2 regions of the Mesoterricola sp. MK458 genome follow, and region 1 is predicted to be linked to the other one. Evidence: riboswitches for the same ligand, from Rfam matches in the RefSeq annotation. Region 1 holds a riboswitch; the other holds the start of a gene.
The links. Region 1 has a riboswitch for S-adenosylhomocysteine ahead of ahcY (adenosylhomocysteinase). Riboswitches for the same ligand answer to the same signal wherever they lie in the genome.
Positions count from the first base shown of each region.

Region 2: linked by a shared signal. The riboswitch ahead of ACZ5LB_RS13700 (PfkB family carbohydrate kinase) and the one ahead of ahcY (adenosylhomocysteinase) in region 1 are both predicted to bind S-adenosylhomocysteine.

Region 1 covers NZ_AP045075.1:690,673-701,288, forward strand. Annotated here, with positions in the region: gene ACZ5LB_RS02990 (hypothetical protein) at 1-437, shown strand, start outside; gene trpB (tryptophan synthase subunit beta) at 434-1,615, shown strand; gene trpA (tryptophan synthase subunit alpha) at 1,617-2,396, shown strand; gene ACZ5LB_RS03005 (substrate-binding domain-containing protein) at 2,442-3,197, opposite strand; gene yaaA (peroxide stress protein YaaA) at 3,266-4,000, shown strand; gene ACZ5LB_RS03015 (N-acyl-D-amino-acid deacylase family protein) at 3,997-5,418, opposite strand; S-adenosyl-L-homocysteine riboswitch at 5,457-5,531, shown strand; gene ahcY (adenosylhomocysteinase) at 5,607-7,001, shown strand; gene ACZ5LB_RS03025 (TatD family hydrolase) at 7,001-7,735, shown strand; gene ACZ5LB_RS03030 (tRNA threonylcarbamoyladenosine dehydratase) at 7,732-8,460, shown strand; gene ltrA (group II intron reverse transcriptase/maturase) at 9,185-10,435, shown strand.
Region 2 covers NZ_AP045075.1:3,141,582-3,152,197, reverse strand. Annotated here, with positions in the region: gene ACZ5LB_RS13720 (dihydroorotase) at 1-926, shown strand, start outside; gene ACZ5LB_RS13715 (sugar transferase) at 927-1,613, opposite strand; gene ACZ5LB_RS13710 (NAD-dependent epimerase/dehydratase family protein) at 1,610-2,575, opposite strand; gene ACZ5LB_RS13705 (polysaccharide biosynthesis/export family protein) at 2,961-5,837, opposite strand; gene ACZ5LB_RS13700 (PfkB family carbohydrate kinase) at 5,957-6,862, opposite strand; S-adenosyl-L-homocysteine riboswitch at 6,921-7,003, opposite strand; gene ACZ5LB_RS13695 (SPFH domain-containing protein) at 7,055-8,089, opposite strand; gene ACZ5LB_RS13690 (hypothetical protein) at 8,127-8,414, opposite strand; gene ACZ5LB_RS13685 (formyltransferase family protein) at 8,411-9,328, opposite strand; gene ACZ5LB_RS13680 (tetratricopeptide repeat protein) at 9,437-10,528, shown strand.

The DNA.
Region 1 (10,616 bases):
TGGCGGATGACGCGGAGGAGATCACGCGGTGGGCCGATCTCTGCGGGGCCCGGTGGGTGCAGCCCTACCTGCCGGACCGCGGCGGCCTGGACCGCCTGCGGGCCCGGGGGCTGCGCATCCTGCTGCCTTGGCCCGACGAACCCGGGCAGGAGCCGGCGCCCGCAGACCTGTACCTCTGGGAGACCGGTCCCAAGGCCACCGGCCTTCTGGGCGGCTCCGGCCTGGCCCACGCGGGGGCCCATCCTCCGCCCGGGCCCTTCCTCCTCGCCGGTGGACTCCGGGGGGGCCTGCTGGCGGAGCGCCTGGGGGCGCTGCCCGCGCACCTGGACTGCCGGGGCTTCGACGCGGCCAGCCGCCTGGAGCGCGCCCCCGGATTGAAGGATCCCGCCCTGGTGGCGGCTTTCGTGGCCGAAGCCCACGGATTGGAGACTCGATGACCTCGGAATTCACCCTTTCGGGGCGCTACGGCGCCCAGGGCCTGGGGGGCTGCTACGCCCCGGAGACGCTCATGCAGCCCCTGCTGGACCTGGAGGCGGCCTTCGTCTCGGCCCTGGCCGATCCGGCCTTCGTGCGCGAACTCAAGGAGGAGCTGCGCACCTTCGTGGGCCGGCCCACGCCGCTCACCTCCGCCCCGCGCCTGGCGAAGGAGCTGGGCCTCCACGCCCTCTACCTCAAGCGCGAGGACCTGGCCCACACCGGCGCCCACAAGATCAACAACGCCCTCGGCCAGGCCCTCCTGGCCCGGCGCATGGGCAAGCGCGAGGTCATCGCCGAGACGGGCGCGGGCCAGCACGGCGTGGCCTGCGCCGCGGCCTGCGCGCGCCTGGGCCTTTCCTGCATCGTCTACATGGGTGAGGCGGACATGGCCCGCCAGGCCCCGAACGTGGCCCGCATGCGGCTCTTCGGGGCCGAGGTGGTGCCGGTGACGGCGGGGCGGCGCACCCTCAAGGAGGCCGTGAACGAGGCCCTGCGCAGCTGGGCGGGCCGCTGCGACCGGGCCCACTACATCCTGGGCTCGGCCCTGGGCCCGCATCCCTACCCGCTCATCGTTCGCACCTTCCAGACCGTCATCGGCGAGGAGGCCCGGGCGCAGGTGCTCGAGGCCTGCGGCGAACTGCCGGAGGTGGTGGTGGCCTGCGCGGGGGGCGGCAGCAACGGCCTGGGCCTCATGGTGCCCTTCAAGGCGGACAAGGTCCGCCTGGTGGCCGTGGAGGCCGGCGGTCACGGCGACGGCATCGGCGAGCATGCCGCGCGCGTGGACGGGGGACGCGTGGGGGTCCTCCACGGCTGCAGGAGCCTTCTGCTTCAGGACGAGCACGGATGGACCGCTGAGACCGCGAGCATCTCGGCGGGCCTGGACTACCCCTCCCTGGGCCCCGAATTGGCCGCCCTGTGCCTGGAGGGCCGGGTGGAGGCCCTGCGGGCCTCGGACGCCCAGGCCCTGGACGGGGCCCGGCGCCTCTGCCGCGCGGAGGGCATCCTGCCGGCCCTGGAATCCAGCCATGGCCTGGCCGTGCTGGGGCGGCTCGGCGCGCGCACCGTCCTGGCCGGCCTTTCCGGCCGCGGGGACAAGGACCTCGCCGCCTATCAATCCGCCCTGAATCCGGGAGCCTGACATGGAACCGATCCTTCCCTTCCTCATGGCGGGTGATCCCGCGCTCGCGGACCTACCGGCCCTGCTGGCCCGGTGCGGCGCCCTGGGGGTGGGCACCGTGGAAGTGGGCCTTCCCCATTCCGACCCCGTGGCCGACGGCCCCGTGCTGCAGGCCGCGGCCCACCGCGCGCTGGAGGCCGGGACCACGCCCCGGCGGGTGCTGGAGACCCTGGCCGGGGTGCCGGGGCCCGACGTGGTGCTGTTCACCTACTTCAATCCCCTGCTGGCCCTGGGGGACGACCTGGAGCGGCTCCTGGCGCCCACCCCCGTGAAAAGCCTCCTGGTGGTGGATCTCCCCGCCGGGGAGGAGCCCGGGTGGGAGGCCCGGCTGCGCGCGGCGGGCTACCCCATCGTGCCCCTGCTGGCCCCCACCACGCCCCCGGAGCGGGCCCGCCGCCTCCTGGACGCCCGGCCCGACCCCGGCCCGGGATGCCCCTTCGCCCAGCGCTTCGCCTACGTGGTGGCGCGCCTGGGGGTGACCGGCGCGGGGCAGGGCGCCGACCTGGGGGCCGTGGCCCGGCGCCTGGAGGCCCTGCGCGCGCCCGGAGATCCCGCCGGCCGGCCCCTGGCCGTGGGCTTCGGCCTGGACGACCCGGCGAGCCTGGAACGCGTGCGGGCCCTGGGGGCGGTGCCGGTGGTGGGCTCCGCCCTGGTGGCGGCCCTGGCGGCGGGCGCGGACCTGGAAACCTTCCTGGCGCCGCGCCTGGGGTCCGGAAGCCCGGAAACCGGCCGGGCCCATTAGGAATCATTCCTGCAAAGGGCGAGCCGAAGCCCTGGCGGCACGGCCTCACCGCACGGTGAGCCTCCTGCCCTCGGGGCTCTCCAGGTAGTCCAGGAGCCGGCGAAGGCTGGCGCTGGGCTTCCTGCCCTTGATGAGCAGGAGGATGGGCCGGGTGATGGCCGGGGTGACCGGGCTGTTGACCTTCAGGCTCTCCTGGGAGGCCTTGGGGGCGAAACCGATGGCGTGGGGCGTGGCGGCCACGGCCTGCACCAGGGTGACGCCGGCCGGGAACGTCCACTTGGAGGGGCCGAAGGCCGCCCCGTCCAGGACCTGGCCCCGGAAGGTGTCGTTGGTGGCCACCTGGGTGGGGTCCAGGAGGAGGACGACGGGGGCGTCGTCCCCGCCCACCTGCTTCCAGTTGGTGAGCCTCCCGGTGAAGAGGCCCTGGAGGTCCTCCCGGCCCAGTTCCAGGAGCAGCACGTCGGGGCTGGTGACCACCTGGATCTGGTCGGTGCCGATCTGGAACCGGGTGATCTCCTCCTCCGCGGGCACGCGCAGGTGCTTGGCCCGGATCGAGGCCAGCCAGTCCTCCCAGGTGAGGCCGCCCGAGGCGGCCTCCACCTGCCCGGCGTCCAGGAGGCGCCAGGCCTCGGGACTGCGGGCGTCCTTGAGCACCAGGCGGATGCCCGTGGCCTTCTCGAAGGGGCCCTGGATGCGGTTGAAGATGTTCTGGGCCGGCGTGATGCCCACGGCCAGGACGAGGTCCTGGGCCCGGAGGCAGATGGCGGCGAAAGCGAGGAGGCAGATCCGGGCCCGGTTCATGTGAACTCCTTATAGGCTGGAGGGGCGGTGCGTGCCGCAGATCGTCAAACCTCCTTATCGGAGCTTTCGTGATTCTCTTGATTTCCTCCGCCAAGAAGATGGACTTTGAACGGCCCGTTCCCGAGGTTCCCGCCGCCCTGCCGGCCCACCTCCCGCAGGCCCGCACGCTCGCAGGCCTCCTGAAAAAACTGGATCCCAAGGCCCTGGGAAAACTCATGGCCATGTCCGAGGACCTGGCCGTCCTGACGGCCGGGCGCTATCGCGCCTGGAAGCCCCCGTTCACTTCCGTGAATGCGCGCCCGGCCGCTCTCGCCTACAGCGGGGAAGCATACAACGGGCTGGGCGCCTGCACCCTGGGCGCCGAGGACCTGGCCTTCGCCCAGGACCGGCTGCGCATCCTTTCGGGCCTCTACGGCCTCCTGCGGCCCCTGGACCTCATCCAGCCCTACCGGCTGGAGATGGGAACCCGCCTGGCCAACCCCAAGGGGCCGGACCTCTACGCGTTCTGGGCGGGGACGCTCACCCACGCCCTGAAGGCGGACCTGGCCGGAGGCCCCCTGGTGAACCTGGCCTCGGGGGAGTTCTCCCGCGCCGTGGACCTCCCGCCCGGCACGCTGACTCCGGTGTTCCTGGACGGCGGCAAGGTGGTGAGCTTCCACGCCAAGCGGGCCCGGGGCCTCATGTGCCGCTTCGCCATCCGGAACCGGATCACGGAGCCCGCGGGGCTTAAGGCCTTCGATGCCGAGGGCTACGCCTTCGACGCGGCGGAGAGCGCCCGGGAGCGCTGGGTCTTCAGGCGTTAGAGAAACCTTCCCGCGGCCCCAGTCCCCCGGGGTACCCCGTTCACGAACACCTCCAGGATCCCCTCCGCGGCCTGGGCGGGGTGGTCGTAGGTGGCCGTGTCCCGCACCCGGGCCGGATCGAAAAGCACCAGGTCCGCGTGGCACCCGGGCTTCACCAGGCCCCGGCCCTCCAGGCCGAAGACCTCCGCGGGCAGGCTCGTCATCCGGTGCACGGCTTCCTCCAGGGTCAGCAGGCCGCGCTCGCCCACGTAGACGCGGAGGAAGCGCGGGAAGGTTCCCCAGAGCCGGGGGTGGGGGTGGACGTCGTGGGGCAGGCCGTCGGAGCCCACCATGCACCGGTCGAAGGTCAGGAAGCGTTCCACGTCCGCCTCGTCCATGTGGAAGTAGACGGCGCCTCCGGGCTTGAGGCGCTCCAGGGCCTGGGCCTCGGTGCAGCCCCAGCCCTTGGCCACCTGGGCGAGGGTGTGGCCCGCGGCCCTGGGGTGGGGCAGGGACCAGGACACCAGCACCTTGACGGACTGGGACGCGAAGGCCGGGTCCAGCACCGTGGAACCGGCGGTGTAGGGGTAGGCGTCGATGGCGAAGGGGACGCCGGCGCCCTCCTCGGCGTAGATGCCCAGGAGCTCGGGGCTGCGGCCGCGGTTGGCCCTGCCGCACACCTTCTGGTGGCTGAGCACCAGGAAGGCTCCGGATTCCCGGGCGCAGCGGAAGGCTTCCCGCGTGGCGCCGGCGACCCCGTCGAACTCGTCGCGCACGTGCATGGCCAGGCGCCCCCCGCGGAGGGCCGCGGCCCGGGCCAGGGCCACCACCTCGGCGGTGTCGGCGCCCACGTTGGTCGGGTAGGCCAGGCCGGTGCTGAGGCCGCGGGCGCCGGCCTCCATGGCCTCCTCCACGTCGCGCACCATGGACCGAAGCTGGGCGGGATCCGCCGGCCCGGTCCAGTCCTCCATGGCGCGCACCCGGAGCGTCCCGTGGCCCACCAGGGCGGCCACGTTCGTGGTCAGCGGGGCCTCCTGGAGGGCCCGGGCGTAGGCGGCGAAGGTGGGGAAGGCGAAGTCCTCGGCCGCGCCCAGGAGGTCCAGGGGGGCGGGGGGGGCCTGGCGGAGGGACAGGGGCGCCAGACTGATGCCGCAGTTGCCCACCACCACCGTGGTGACCCCCTGGCTCAGCTTGGGAAGGATGGTCTCGGCCCGGAAAACCGCCCGGTCGTCGTGGGTGTGGGTGTCCACGAACCCCGGCGCCAGCACCTGGCCCTCGGCGTCCAGCACCGCGGCGGCGCGGGCCGCGCCCAGGTCCCCCACCGCGTGGATCCGGCCGTCCAGGAGCCCCACGTCCGCCTTGAAGCGGGGGCTTCCCGTGCCGTCCACCACGAAGGCGTTCCGGATGAGGGTATCGAAGACGGGCTGGGGGGCGTCCATGTCATTGCCAGGATAGCTGAGATTGCGTATCATTGGTTACTTCCGAGAGGCGCTGCAAGGCATCTCCATGTCCCAGGCTCGGAAGCTTGTGCTCCCAACGGCGCTTACCTTGAAACCTCAGCCGGGTTCGCGGGTAGGCGAGGGAACGCCGCCCGGTTTCCCCATCCGGCAGCCGCACAGGAGTTACCATGACCGCCACCGATTTCAAGGTCGCCGACCTGTCCCTGGCCCCCTGGGGCCGCCGTGAGATCGCCATCGCCGAGACCGAGATGCCCGGCCTCATGGCCATCCGCGAAGCCTACGCGGGTTCGCAGCCCCTCAAGGGCGCACGCATCGCCGGTTCGCTCCACATGACCATCCAGACCGCGGTGCTCATCGAGACCCTCCTGGCCCTGGGCGCCGAGGTGCGCTGGGCCTCGTGCAACATCTTCTCCACCCAGGACCACGCCGCGGCGGCCATCGCGGCGGGGGGCACCCCGGTCTTCGCCGTCAAGGGCGAGAGCCTGGACGACTACTGGGACTTCACGCACCGCATCTTCGCCTTCAAGGAGGGCGCGGCCAACATGATCCTGGACGACGGCGGCGACGCCACGCTCCTGGTGCACCTGGGCGCCCGGGCCGAGAAGGACGCCTCCCTCCTGGACAAGCCCGGCAACGAGGAGGAGCGGGCCCTGTTCGGCGCCATCCGCCGCACCCTGGCCTCCGATCCCGGCTTCTATTCCCGGCAGCTGGCCGCGGTCAAGGGCGTCACCGAGGAGACCACCACCGGCGTGCACCGCCTCTACCAGATGGCCGCCAAGGGCGAGCTGCGGTTCCCCGCCATCAACGTCAACGACTCGGTCACCAAGTCCAAGTTCGACAACCTGTACGGCTGCCGCGAATCCCTGGTCGACGGCATCAAGCGCGCCACCGACGTCATGATCGCCGGGAAGGTGGCGGTCATCTGCGGCTACGGCGACGTGGGCAAGGGCTGCGCCCAGGCCATGCGCGCCCTCAGCGCCCAGGTGTGGGTCACCGAGATCGACCCCATCTGCGCCCTGCAGGCCGCCATGGAGGGCTACCGGGTGGTGACCATGGACTACGCCGCCGACAAGGCCGACATCTTCGTCACCGCCACCGGCAACCACCACGTCATCGACCACGGCCACATGGCGAAGATGAAGGACCAGGCCATCGTCTGCAACATCGGCCACTTCGACAGCGAGATCGACATCGCCTCGCTGGAAGGCTACCGGTGGGAGGAGATCAAGCCCCAGGTGGACCACGTGGTCTTCCCCGACGGCAAGCGCATCATCATGCTGGCCAAGGGCCGCCTCGTGAACCTTGGCTGCGGCACCGGGCACCCCTCCTACGTCATGAGCTCGAGCTTCGCCAACCAGACCCTGGCGCAGATCGAGCTGTTCACCAAGCAGGGCGAGTACAAGGTGGGCGTCTACACGCTTCCCAAGAAGCTCGACGAGCACGTGGCCCGGCTCCAGCTGAAGAAGCTCAACGCCCAGCTCACGGTGCTCACGGAGTCCCAGGCCCGGTACATCGACGTTGCCGTGGAAGGGCCCTTCAAGCCTGAGCACTACCGCTACTAGTGTTTTTCGACGCCCACTGCCACCTCCAGGACGCGCGCTTCGGCGACGGCCTGGAGGCGGTTCTGCGAAGGGCCGCGGAGGCGGGGGTGACCCACATGGTCTGCTGCGGCACCCGGGAGGAGGACTGGGACCGGGTGCTGGAACTGGGACGGCGCCCGGAGATCCTTCCCATGGCGGGCCTGCACCCCTGGTACGTGGACGGCGCGTCCCCGGACTGGGCGGCGCGGCTGGAAGCGGCCTTCGACGCCGGGGCCGGCGCGGGCGAATTGGGCCTCGACTTCTCCGATGGCAGGCCCTCCCGCGAGCTGCAGGAGGCCGCCCTGCGCGCCCAACTCGCCCTCGCCATCCGGCGGGACCTGCCGGTGTCGCTGCACTGCGTGAAGGCCGCGGGGCGGCTGCTGGAGATCCTGCGGGAGACGGGCCTGCCCGACGCCGGCGGCCTCGTTCACGCCTTCTCCGGCGCCCCGGAGGTGGCCCTGGATTTCCAGGCCCTGGGCCTGCACCTGTCCTTCGGGCGCGCCCTGACCGTCCACGGGGCCCGGCGGGCCCGGGCCTCCCTGGCGGTGCTGCGGGAGGACCGGATCCTCTTCGAGACGGATTCCCCCGACCTGCCCCCCGGAGGGGTGGCGGGACCCAACGAACCCGCCAACCTCCGGCTCGTGGCCGCGGCCTCGCCGCGCCCGGTTCCCGCCCACGAAAACGCTTCGCGCCTCTTCAGGAGATGGCTCGCATGAGATGGTACGCCCGCACGGAACAGCTCCTGGGCGCCGAGCCCCTGGCCCGCCTCGCCGAGGCGCACGTGGCCGTGTTCGGCCTGGGCGGCGTGGGCTCGTACGCCGTGGAGGCCCTGGCCCGGGCCGGCGTGGGGCACCTGCGCCTGGTGGACTACGGAACGGTGGACGCCACCAACATCAACCGCCAGCTGTTCGCCCTGCATTCCACCCTCGGGCGGCGGAAGGTGGACCTTGCCGCGGAGCGCGTCCTGGACATCAACCCCGCCTGCGACGTGGACGCCCGGCCCGGCTTCCTGGACCCGGAGACCGTCGCGGGCTTCCTGGACCCGCGCCCCCACCTGGTGGTGGACGCCATCGACTCCCTCAACTCCAAGGTCACCCTCCTGGAGGCCGTGCACCGCCTGGGCATCCCCGTGGTCTCCAGCATGGGCGCCGGCGGCAGGCTGGACGCGTCTCAGGTGCGGGTCGGAGATATCTCCGAGACCCTCATCTGCCCCCTGGCGCGCGTGGTGCGCCTGCGCCTGCGCCGGCGGGGCGTGGCCTCGGGCATCCCCTGCGTCTACTCCGTGGAGCCCGCGCAGAACACCACCCCCTACGAACCCGCGGACGTGGGCGAGCACCACGGCACGGGGCGGCGCCGGCAGCCCATCGGGACCGTGTCGTACATGCCGGCGCTGTTCGGGCTGAGGGTGGCGGAAGAAGTGATCCGGCGGCTTTTGGCGTAGCCCGATTTGAGGCTTCGGTATCTTCGGGTAAAGGACCTGTACGGTGCGCCAGGCAAAGCCTGGGCGAGGAGGACGGATGACCTAATCACCTGAAACCTCGCAATGGGACCCGATGGGTAGCCAACCCCATCTGGCAAAGCTGGCCAGCAGCCAGAAGCGAGTCTTGCGTGGTGGTGGGGTGACCCACCCTTCGAAGCGTAGACAGCGAGCGTATAGGCCGTGTGATCGAGCCTCGAAAGTCTTATTACCGTGGGAGCCGACGTTTTCGTACGAACGGAAGGCCGCACCTGAGAGCCGCAACGGCCTGGCTCAAAGGTCCCGCCGGGGTCGCAGAGCAGGGCATGTCCGCAGGGGGTCCCCCAGGAACCTGGGAGGCCCTGTCGTTTCCGCCTGGACCCGTGGTTGGGGACGCCACGATCCAAACAACCCTGGCCTGGACGGGGGGCACCGACCCGATCAGGAGCGAACAACCGGATGCGAAGGCGGTACCGCCAGCCGGAACCAAATGACGGCGGCGGGAAGGGCGGCAGGGAGTCGGAGCAGCTCGTAGTAGCGATGAAGGTGGGGAACCGTTCCGAGGGACCCGCTGGAGCCAAGGGGCTGCCAGATCACGGAATCGTTGGAGGGAAAGACCATGGGAATATCGACTCCCAGCTCGGTCTGCACGAAACAACAACGGATAGCGGAACTGTCCCGGCAAATGCCGGAGGCGGCAATTCGCAGCTTGTCCCACCACATGGACATCGAATGGCTTCAGGAAGCCTACCGGCAAACCCGTAAGGACGGGGCAGTAGGGGTGGATGGCCAAACAGCCCAGGAATACGCGGAGAATCTGGAGGCAAATCTCCAATCCCTGCTGAACCGAGCCAAAGCCGGCGACCCCTACAAGGCCCCTCCGGTGCGAAGGGTATACATCCCCAAAGCGGATGGAACCCAGCGTCCTCTGGGCATCCCCACCTTCGAGGACAAGGTCCTCCAGAGGGCGGTGGTCATGCTCCTGGAACCCCTCTATGAGCAGGACTTTCTGGACTGCTCGTATGGATTCCGGCCCGGGAGGTCGGCGCACCAGGCACTGCAGGCGATCTGGCAGCAGACGATGAACCTGAGCGGTGGGTGGCTGCTAGACGTGGATATCCGGCAGTATTTCGACACGCTGGACCACGGCTGCCTGCGGGAAATCCTGGACAAGCGGATGCGGGACGGAGTGGTAAAGCGTCTGATCGGCAAATGGCTGAAGGCGGGGGTTCTCGACCAAGGATGCATCACGCACCCGGAAACGGGCACTCCCCAGGGGGGTGTGATCTCCCCGACCCTGGCCAACATCTACCTCCACGAAGTGCTGGACGTATGGTTCGAGCGGGAAGTGAAGCCCCGTCTGCGGGGTCAAGCCTTTCTGGTCCGCTACGCGGACGACTTCGTGATGGGCTTTGCCCTTGAGGAAGATGCCCGGCGAGTCCTGGAGGTGCTGCCGAAGCGCTTCGAAAGGTTCGGACTGAGGATCCACCCGGACAAGACCCGGCTGGTGGAGTTCCGGAAACCGAAGGAACCGCGGGACCCCGGAGGGGGACCCGGCAACTTCGACTTCCTGGGATTCACCCATTACTGGGGCAAGTCCCTCAAGGGGGCTTGGGTGGTGAAGCGGAAGACCTCGAAGAAACGGTTCAGCCGCGCCATCAAGGCCACAGGGGACTGGCTGAAGAAGAACCGGCATAACCGGCTCTCGGACCAGCACAAGACCCTGCGCCAGAAGCTAATCGGACACTACAACTACTACGGGATTACGGGGAACTTCAGATCCATCAGGAACTTCGCTCGGGAGGTGAGTCACCTCTGGAAGAAGTGGCTGGGCCGGAGATCCCAAAGGGCAGTCCTGACCTGGGAGGCCATGGAGAAGGTGTTGAAGCGGTTCCCGCTCCCGCCCCCAAGGCTGAAGCGGACAGTGACGCTCATGCCCGCAGCTACTCACGTGATCTGAGGAGCCGGATGCCTTAATCGGGCACGTCCGGATCTGAGGGGGGTCTGGGGCGGCAACGCCCCGGGCCTACCCGACCCGAGAACGCAGAGGCGCTGAGTTGCGCCGAGGCTGCTTCGCGCATGGACGTATCGACCCATTCCGCCCAGGCCCTGCCCGCTGTCGCGGGCAACGCCGCTCACGC
Region 2 (10,616 bases), 2.3 Mb from region 1:
GCTACTTCCCCCTGGGCACCGTCACCAAGGGCGCCGCAGGAGAGGAACTCACGGATTACGGCACCCTCAAGGCCTCCGGCTGCGTCGCCTTCAGTGACGATGGCCTGCCGGTGATGAACGCGGCGATCATGCGCCGGGCCCTGGAATACACGGCTTGGCTGGACATGCCCATCGTCGCCCACGAGGAGGACACGAACCTCGCCGCCAAGGGCTACATCAACGAGGGCGCGGTGAGCGCCTACCTGGGCTGCCTGGGCATCCCCGCCGCGGCCGAGGAGGCCATGGTCGCCCGGGACATCGTCCTCGCCGAGCACACCGGAGGCCATCTCCACCTGGCGCACCTGAGCACCAAGGGATCCCTGCGCCTGGTGCGCGAGGCGAAGGCCCGGGGGCTGAGGGTCACCTGTGAGGTGACGCCCCACCACTTCGCGCTCACGGACCGGGAACTGGCGAAGTTCGATTCGGACTTCAAGATGAATCCGCCCCTTCGCAGTCAGGCCGATCTCGAGGCGATCCTGGAGGCCCTGGCGGACGGCACCGTGGACGCCATCGCCACGGACCATGCGCCGCACACCTGGGACGACAAGGAGTGCGAGCTTCGCGATGCCTCCTTCGGCGTCATCGGGCTGGAGACGGCGCTGCCGCTCACCTTGGAGCTCCTGGTGGAGAGGAAGGTCATAACGCTTTCGCGGGCGGTGGACCTGCTTTCTTGCGGCCCGGCCCGGACCTTCCACCTGGACCGCCAGGGGCTCGGGAGCCTCAGGCCCGGTTCGGCCGCGGACTTCGCGCTGGTGGATCTGGACGGGAAGATCACCGTGGACCGCGCCTTCGTGCAGAGCCGGAGCTTCAACACGCCGTTCAAGGGGTGGACGTTGCCCGGGAAGGTCGTGGGAACCTGGGTCGGTGGTGTGAAGGTCTGGGGCTAGCTAGCGCGCACCCTGCCCGAAGATCACGACCCTGACGGTCTTGAGGACGATGTGGCCCCACATCCTCAAGGTCCGGTTCTCGATGAACATCAGGTCGAAGGAGAGCTTGATGCGGGTTCCGTCGATGGAATCCACGTAGCCCTGGGAAACCTGCGCGAGACCCGTGATGCCCGGCTTCACCTGGAACCTCTCGTTGTACCGGGGAATCTCCTTGAGGAAGGAATCCACGAAGGCCGATTGCTCAGGGCGGGGCCCCACCAAGGCCATGTTGCCCATGAGCACATTCCAGAACTGGGGGAGTTCGTCAATCCGGGTCCGCCGCAGGAACTGGCCTCCGGGGAGGATCCGGTCGTCTTCGTGGGCGCAGAATCGGGCGTGGCCGTGATGGTCATGCCGCATGGAGCGGATCTTGAAAATCCGGTAGGGCTTCCCATCCATGCCGATGCGGATCTGCGTGAAGATTGGGTTGCCCTGGTCCACCACCATGACGTAAAGCAGGCTCAGAAGGAGCACGGGCAGGGTGAGGATGAACAGGACCAGGGTCGCAAGCCAGTCGACAGAATAGATCAGATCCAGACTGGCCCTGGCGGGTTCGGCCTGGACGTCCTGGCGGGAAGGGGCGCAATCAACCCCGAGCCTTGAATAATCGAGGGCCAGGGCAATTTTGTTTTCTTCTGCGGGGGTCATTCGGAAACTCGAATTGGGTGGCCGATCGCTGGGATGGAGGATTCCATTCTTGAAAACCAGTCAACGGTCTCCTTCAGGCCATGCTGAAGGTCGGTGACGGGTTCCCAGTCTATTACTTTTTTTGCCAGGGAGGGGTCCAGGATGGACCTAATCTGCTCCCCCTGAATGGGAGGGAAATGGGAAATTCCGGGGTCCACAGGGAGGATTCCCCGAATGCGATCCGCCAATTGGAAGATGGACGTCTCGATTCCGGTGCCGAGGTTCATGACGCCCTGAGGCCGATGGTGGAGGATCAGGAGAGCGGCCCGGGCGAGGTCCTTGGCAAAGACGAAATCCCGGGTCTGCCGGCCGTCGCCGTTGATCCGGAGCGGCTTGCCCTTCAAACCTTGGCCGATGAGCACAGAAACCACCCCTGCCTCGCCACGACCGCCCTGCCGGGGGCCATAGACGTTGGAGAACCGCATCGAGCAGGAGGGAAGGCCCCGGTAGTGGTGAAAGGATGCGAGATATTTATCAACGCTAAGCTTTGCGACCCCATAGGGGGAGCATGGCCGCTCGGGGTGGCTCTCGTCCTGGGCGCCAGCCATGGGTTCCCCGTAGATGGCCCCACCGGACGAGGCGAAGGCGAAGTAGGCTAGCCCGTTCTGCATGCCAAGTTCCAGGAGTTTCAGGGTATTGATGATGTTCTGCTCGGCATCCAGGATGGGGTTGGCGGCGCTGACGCGCACATCGATCTGGGCTGCATAATGAAGGATCGCCTCAGGACGGAACCTTTGGATGATCCCCGCGGCTCGGTCGGACTCGATGGCCTCTTTCTCGAAACGGGCACCGGAGTTGAGGTTGCGTTCGGAACCGGAGGAGAGGTCGTCGATAACTAGGACATCCCGGCCCTGCTCAACGAGGGCATCGACAACATGGCTGCCGATGAATCCGGCGCCCCCGGTAACTAGGATGCGCTTCAAAAGGCCCCCTTGATAAAAATGTCAGAATCATTGCGGTCGCCGTGGAGCGACCTTCTGGCTTTACCTTGGTTCCATTTAGAGTGAAAAGGTTTAAACCGATTCTGCCTTCAGGAGGATCATATCGTACTTGGGGTCTGCATTGAAAAAAAATGGCTTACCTGCGCCACTTGGTCATGCACGAACAATATAAAATAAATGAAACAAGAGGCAAGTGGATTGTGTTTTAGATGGACAATGGGCTCAAGAGGCCATTGCAGGTGTTAAATTTATGGTACTAGGACACCTTTTGCGGAGCCAATTTGAAATCTAAATAAACATCACGTAACGGATCACGTTTGAATGAATAATCTCGAAGGTCGCGGTTTGAAGATGCGTTGCGGGTTCCTCACTTGATTGCATTCAGAATGAGCGCCAGGGGCGTGATCGCCTGGAGGTTCTCCTGCCAGGTCGTATCACGGCGCACCTTCTGGGGCACCAGGACCGCGTCGCCGGGCTCCACTTCGGAGCCCATGATGCTCCGGTCCAGGATCCGGCCGTCGGCCTTCAGGAGGCGGATGTTGGATTCGTCCGCGTTGCGGGTTAAGCCGCCGGCGACCTTGACCATGTCCCGCACCTTGAAGCCGGGGACCACGTGGTAGGACATGAAGGGGCTGGCGGTCTCGCCGATCACGTAGGCGGTTTCCGTGCGCCTGGGGACGATGATCTGGTCGCCGTCCTGGAGGTCCACATCCAGTTTGGTGTCGCCGGCCAGGATGCCGGGGACGTTCACCACCAGGCGGTCCAGGCTCCCGGTGCCGAGGCCGTGGAGGATGGGGGTCTTGAGGAGCACGCCCGTGGTGGGCTGGCGCTTGGTCTCGTTGAGGCGCTCGAGGATGTTGTTGATGCCGTTCAGCGCGGGGGCCTTGGTGTTGGCCCGCTGGGACTCCAGGCTGAAGGCGTCGGCGTTGGGGGTCGTCATGGGGCGCAGGAAGATGGAGCCCTGGGGCATGGCCTCGGCGGTGAGGCCGCCGGCGCGGGCCAGGACCTCCCGAAGGCCCGTCCGGGGCGAATCCAGTACGTACACGCCGGGCCGGGCCACCTGGCCGATGAGGGTCACGCTGCGGTGGGCACGGTAGTCGGGCTTGGCGTAGATGCTGATCTGGTCCTGGGGCCTGAGCACGGGGTTCACGGCCTCGTCGTCGAGGCGAACCGGGCTGGAGGTCTCATTCGACAGCAGGCGGGTCAGGTCCAGCTTCCGAACTTCGCTAGGCTTGCCCTCACGGGTGTGGGCCAGTTCCGCCACGAGGCGGTCGGCTTCGTTCAGGAGGACACCGGTCTGGAAGAGGAGGTCCGAGGCGCGCATGCCCTCGTGGAAGGGGAAGGTGCCGGGGCGGGAGACGGGGCCCCGCACCTGGACGGTCTGGGGAAGGCGGAGGTCGGTCACGCGGTAAAGCTCGATCTGGTCCCGGTCCTGCAGGGGCAGGTTGTGGTCGGGTTCGCCCGCCAGGGCCTTGGCCAGGTCGAAGGCCACATAGGTGGTCTTCTGGTCGGGCAGGGTGCGGACGATCTCGCCCCGGTGCATGTAGGTGTCCGGCAGGATCTGGGATTCCCGCCGGAGGAGGTCCCCAACGCGCAGGCCCTCGGACCGGGAGAATGTCCCGGGAACCCGGGCCCAGCCGGAAACGGTGACCGTCTTTTCCACGCGCTCCCGGCTGGCCAGGGCCGAAAGCACGTCGCCCCGGCGCAGTTCCACCTGGCCGGCCTTCGCAAGGGGGACGTCGGCGGCGTCCAGGACCCCACCCTTACCCATCCGGCGCAGGACGAGGCCGTCGTCGAAGGCCTGCAGCGCGAGGCCCCCGGCGAAACGCAGGGCCTGCTCGGCGGTTTCCCCCGGGAGCATCTCGAACTGCATGGAGGGGGCCTTCCCGTCGGTGTTCCAACGCACCAGCCAGCCGGGTAACCCGCTGTACTCCTGGGAATAGCCGTCGGCCAGGGCTTCCTGGTCGGTGAGCTCCTGGGTGCGCTGGTCGCCGCGGGCCTGGAGGGTGAGGCGATCCAGGCGCTTCCGGAGGAGCGTGAGCCGCTCGTTGATGAGGGTGCGTTCCGCCAGCGAGGGCTCCTGGTATCCCGTGGTCTGGGTCGGGACGGGGCCGACGGCCAGGGCCTGGCCGACCCCTTCGGCGCTAGCGCGTTCCTGGGCCATTTCCGGATCCAGCTCCTTGTTCTTCTGTTTCGCCTCGTCCTTGTCCTTGTCCTGTTCCTCGTCCGGGTCGAGTCCATCGATCCCCTGCCGCTCGCCCAGCAGCGCCTCGGCGTGCAGGCGGTTGGCGGATCCCTTGGGTCCCAGGCGGTATTCCTCGGCGGCGATCTGCTCCTTCAGGCGGGCGATCTCCTTGTCCTGGCGCGTCTTCACCTTCCGGGGTTCCAGGTCGCCGGTGGCGGCCACCACGCGGGTGAAGGCGCCCTCGAGGGTCACCGGGTTGAAGGCCAACGGCACGAACACGGTGTCGCCGCTCTGGAGTCCGAAGTTCATGTTCCCCAGGCCCTCGGCGCGCAGGGGGTAGAGGTCCACCTGGTGGACCACCTTGCCGCCCCGCATCACGCGGATCTGGCGGTAGCTGCCCGCGGCGGTGGGACCGCCCGCCAGGCCCAGGACATTGACGAGGCTGCTGAGGCTGGGCACGAGGTAGCCCCCGGGGCGGTACACCTCGCCCAGCACGAAGACCCGCACCTCCCTCAGTTTCACCACGGCGAGATCCACCGAGGTGCGGCTGAACTGTTGGGCCACCTTCGCCTGCACGGCGGAGCGGGCCTTGGCCAGGCTCATGCCGGCGACCTTGACCGTCCCGACCTTGGGCACCACCAGTTCCCCGCGGCCGTCCACCGTGGCCGGAAGCTCGAAGTTGGCGCTGCCGAAGGCGCTGATCTGGATCTGGTCGCCCGCGCCCAGGACGTAGTCCTCGGAAATGCCGCCCTCCGTGCCGGTGCTTGATGCCTGGCGGGTGGCGAACAGGTCCTCGGCGAAGCGCTTGGGACCCTTCTCCTTGGCTTTCGCGGCCCGGATCTCGGCCTGGATGCGGTCCTGCTCGGTCTGGGTGGGCCGCACGGGTTCAGGGGTCGTACGCGCCGCCGCGGTCCGGGGCGTGGCATCCGCCGCCGCGGCCCCTCCTGCCTGGGCAGCCGCTGCGGCCTGCCGGAGGCTCTGGAGGTCCGGAAGGCCGGGCTCCTGGGCCACCAGGGAGAGGGCCGTGAACATGATGCCTACGAGGGGGGGACGGACCATGAATTCACCTTTTAATTTTACAATCCTAGCACCGCGTGGAGACACGCCCCAATGGGTAGGTGATCGCGGGGTCCCCGTCAAGCACCGGTTGGCCACGGCCTGCTGGGCGGGCGGAAGGTTCAGCCCACGTGGATCATCGTCCGGAAGGCCTCGACGCGGCTGGCGTACTCCCCGTCCTTGAGGGCCTGCACCCGCTCGGTGCCGAAATCCTGCACGGCGAAGCTGGCCATGACCGTCCCGGCCAGGGCGGCGTGCTTCATGGAGGCCAGGTCCAGAGTGCCCGCGGCCGCGAGGTGGCCCAGGAAGCCCCCGGCGAAGGTGTCGCCGGCGCCGGTGGGATCCTTGACCTCCTCCAGGGGGAAGGCCGGCGCCGCGAAGAACCCCTCGGGGGTGAACAGCAGCATTCCGTATTCGCCGCGCTTGATCACCAGGATCCGGGGGCCCAGGTCGCGGATCTTCGCATACACCCTCAGCAGGTTGCGTTCGCCGGTGAGGGAGCGGGCCTCGGCCTCGTTCACCAGGAGGATGTCGATTTCCTTCAAGACTTCCAGAAGGGCGGTCCGCGCGCCGTCGATCCAGAAGTTCATGGTGTCCAGGGCGATCCACCGGGGGCGCTGGGCCATCTGGCGCACCACGTCCAACTGGAGGACGGGGTCGATGTTGCCCAGGAAGAGGAAGGGGGAGGTGCGGAATGCCGGGGGCAGGTCGGGCTTGAACCCCGCGAAGACGTTGAGGTGGGTCTCCAGGGTGCGCGCCTCGTTGAGGTCGGTGCCGTACTGGCCCTTCCAGTGGAAGCTGAGGCCCGGGGTCTTCACCAGGCCCGCGAGGTCGATGGGGCGGCCTTCGAAGACGCCGTACTCCGCGGGGCCGAAGTCCTCGCCCACCACGGCGACCACCCGCACCGGGTGGAACCGGCTGGCGCTCAGGGAGAAGTGGCTGGCGGACCCGCCCAGGATGTTGTCCCGGCGGCCGGAGGGGGTTTCCAGATCATCGAACGCGACGCTTCCGACGGCGAGAAGGCTCATGGAGTTCTCCGGACGTGGGGGAATGGGGATGGACGCTCACCCGGCACCCTTCGGGGTCGCGGGGTGAGCGTCGTTGGACGGGACGGAGGCCGCCGAGCCTAGGCCGCCTGGATGGGACGGCTCGCAACGCTCCTCGGTGACATTAGATCCTACCTTGCGGATCCCTTGCGGGGCAACGCCAATCCGGGGGGATCAGGCCATTCCGTGCTTGGAAAGAATGGCGCTGCGCTGCTTGTCGAACTCTGCCTGGGTGATGAGCTGGCTGTCGAAGAGGTCCTTGAGCTCGGTGAGCTCCTCCTTGATCGACTTGGCGGGGGCCGGGGCGGCCTGGCCGGCCGGGAAGGGGGCCTGGGCCATCTGGCCCATGGCGCCGCCCATCTGCTGGCCCATCATGTTGCCCATGCCCACGCCCACCCCCAGGCCCATTCCCAGGCCGGCGATGCCGCCGGGATTCTGGGCGGCCAGGGGCACCGAGTCGGCCACCTGCATCTGGGTGTAGGCGCCCATGACGGGGGCCATCATGCCCACCGAGGTGCGCTTGTCCATCATGGCCTCCACTTCCTCGGGGAGGCTGATGTTCTCGATGAAGAGCTTGGAGCACTCAAGGCCCATGGTCTGGAACTCGGGATCCATCTTCTGGCGCAGCAGGTCCGACAGGTCGTCGTAGTGGGCGGCCAGGTCCAGGGCGGGGACCTTCGCCTCGCCCAGGGCGTCCGTGAACTTGCTGATCAGGCTCTTGCGCAGCTGCTCGGTGATGTCGTCCTTGGTGTAGACGCCGTTGGTGCCCACCAGTTCCTTGAGGAACTTCTTCGAGTCCTTCACGCGGATGGAGTAGATGCCGAAGGCCCGGATGCGCAGCATGCCGAAGTCGGGGTCCCGCATCATGATCGGGTTGGAGGTGCCCCAGCCCAGGTCGTTGTAGAGCCGGGTGTTGGTGAAGTACACCTCGGACTTGAAGGGGCTCTCGAACCCGTACTTCCAGCCCTTGAGGTCGGCCAGGATGGGCATGTTCCGGGTGGAGAGGGTGTGGGTGCCGGGCGCGAAGGTGTCAGCGAACTGCCCCTCGTGGACGAAGGTGGCCTCCTGGCTCTCGCGCACCACCAGTTGGGCGTTGTTCTTGATCTCCTGGTTCCGCACGGGGAAGCGCCAGGCCAACACGTCGTTGGAATCGTCCAGCCACTCGATGATCTCAATGAATTGGGCCTTGCCCCAGTCCATAAAAGCCATAAAGGCCTCCTCACGGCATTTGCCGATGGCAAGCAGTCTACGACCTCTTCCTGGTTTTGGGCGGTTCAGGATTGGGAATCCGCGTCTTGGTGTAGACCGAACGCGTGTCGCTGTCCACCACGCACCGCCACCCGCGGGTCTCCCCCGGCATGCGCAGGTCCACCTCCCACCCGCCGGTGGCGCCGTTGAGGTGGATCCTCCGGGCGCTGACGGCGATGCCGCTGGTCTCGTGCTCGGCGATGGCCCGGGCCTCCCGGGCGCTCCCCACGGGGCGGGCCAGGGCCGCGGGGCCCAGCAGGAGGAGGGCGGCGAGGAGGGCCTTCACCGGGCTTCGGGGATGCCCAGTTCCCTGAGCCAGGCGGCGTGGACCGAGGGGCGCTCGCTGCGGACCCCCTCCCGGCGCAGGGTGTGGAGGCGCAGCGCGCCGTCCCGGAACCCCAGGAGGATTCCCTCCCGGCCCTCGCGGAAGTGGCCCTGGGGGCAGGTGGAGGCCGAGGGCAGGGCCCAGGCCACCTTCACCAGGCCCCGGCCGGTCTCCAGGAAGGCGTTGGGCCAGGGGTCGGCCACCGCCCGGATGAGGTTGAAGGCCTCGTGCAGGGGACCCGCGAGGTCCAGCTGTCCGTCCTCGGGGGACCGGCCTCCGAAGTAGCTGGAGGCGCCCAGGCTCTTCTGGGGGACGCGCTTGGCGGTGCCGTCCACCAGGCCCGGCACCAGGGCCTTGACCAGGGTCCTGGCCGCCGCGGCGGAGCGAAGGGTGAGGCTCAGGGCCGTCTCGTCCCAGGCGATGGGCAGGGGGGTCTGGCCGATGATGTCGCCGTCGTCGGGGCGGGAGGTCATGGTGTGCAGGGTGATGCCGGTGGCGGTTTCGCCCTTGACCAGCACCCAGTTGATGGGCGCCCGGCCCCGGTAGGCGGGAAGGAGGGAGCCGTGGAGGTTGTAGGCGCCCTTCTTGGGCAGGTCCAGGTACCGCTGGTGGATCATTTCCCGGAAGTAGAAGCTGAAGAGGAAGTCGGGGGCCATGGCGGCGATGGTCTTGTAGACCCGGTCGCTGTTGAAGTCCTTTTCCATGTGCACGGTGATGCCGTGCTTCTGCGCCAGCGCCGCGGGGGGCGTGAACCAGGCCTCATCGGGGCGCTGCGGGTAGGTGTACAGGGCCTGCACGTTGATGCCCGCCTCCAGGAGCCCGGCCAGGGCCTCGTGGCCGACGGAGGAATAGGCGCAAACGATGGCTGTGGTCATGGGCGGGCCTCCGGGGGACGTCCATTCTAACCTCCGGGCCGTTCCCTGCCGTATTCTGAACGAGGAGGCGCAATTCCTGTAAAGTCGTGGGCGGAGGGCACGCAGGTGATGGACATACGTCCTTTCATGGTCGCCGGGATCCTGGGGGTCGTCTCCCAGGCGCAGACGGCGCCCGCCCCGGGGGATCCCTTCTTCCTGCCGCCGGAGGCCAAGGCTTTCATCCTCAAGGCCACCGGCTCCGCCCCCTCGACCCAGACCAAGCTCCAGGATCTCCTCCAGACCCTCTTCCAGAAGCGCAGCGAGGGGGGCCTCGGACTGGTGTACGACAACACCCGCACCCGCACGGTGGCCGAGGTGTGGACCGAAGGCAGGGCCAACTGCCTGTCCCTGACGGCCTTCTTCGTGGTGGCCTGCCGCGCCATCGGCATCCACGAGGAGTACGCGGAGGCCCTGAACACGAACCACTGGCGACGGGCCGGGGGGATCGTCCGCTACGAGCGGCACGTGGTCGCCCTGACCCCCGCCCCCCCCCACGGCGACCTCATCGCCGATTTCGTGCCTGAGTTGCGCAAGCGCTACGGCACCTACAAGGTCGTCGTCATTCCGGAGGCGCGGTTCCGGGCCCTCTTCTACAGCAACCGCGCCGTGGAGCGCCTCACCGACGGGGACCTGGGCGCCGCGCGGGACCAGGCCCAGCTTTCCCTGGAATCCGATCCCAAATCCAGCGTGGGCTGGAACATCCTGGGGGTCGTGCACTCGGCCATGGAGGATCCCGTCAAGGCCGAGGAGGCCTACCGGCGCGCCATGGAACTGGACAAGCGGGACGGGGCGCCCATCGGGAACATGGAGGCCCTCCTGCGAAACGCGGGGCGGGTGGAGGAGGCCCAGCGCTACCGCGTCCTGGGGGAGACGGTGCGCAAGAAGGACCCGTACTTCCACGCCTACCTGGCCGAGGAGGCCCTGCTGGAGGGCGACCTGTCCGAGGCCCAGACCCGCATCCGGTCCGCCCTCAGAATCCTTCCCAAGGACCCCGACCTGCTCCTGCTGGCCGCGCGGGTGCGCCTGGCGGGAGGGGACCTGGAGGGGGCCATCAAGAGCCTGCAGGAGGCCAAGAAATACTCGGATCCCGCCGAGCAGGAGCGTTACACCAGCAAGATCGAGGGCATCCAGGGGATGAAGGGCGGGAAGGTGGAGCGCTGACGACCATCCCGAATGGGAAGCTATACTTGATGGCGAGGCATTCAGCGGGCACCCCGAGAGGGCGGAAAATGACGGTCGGTGGTCCAAA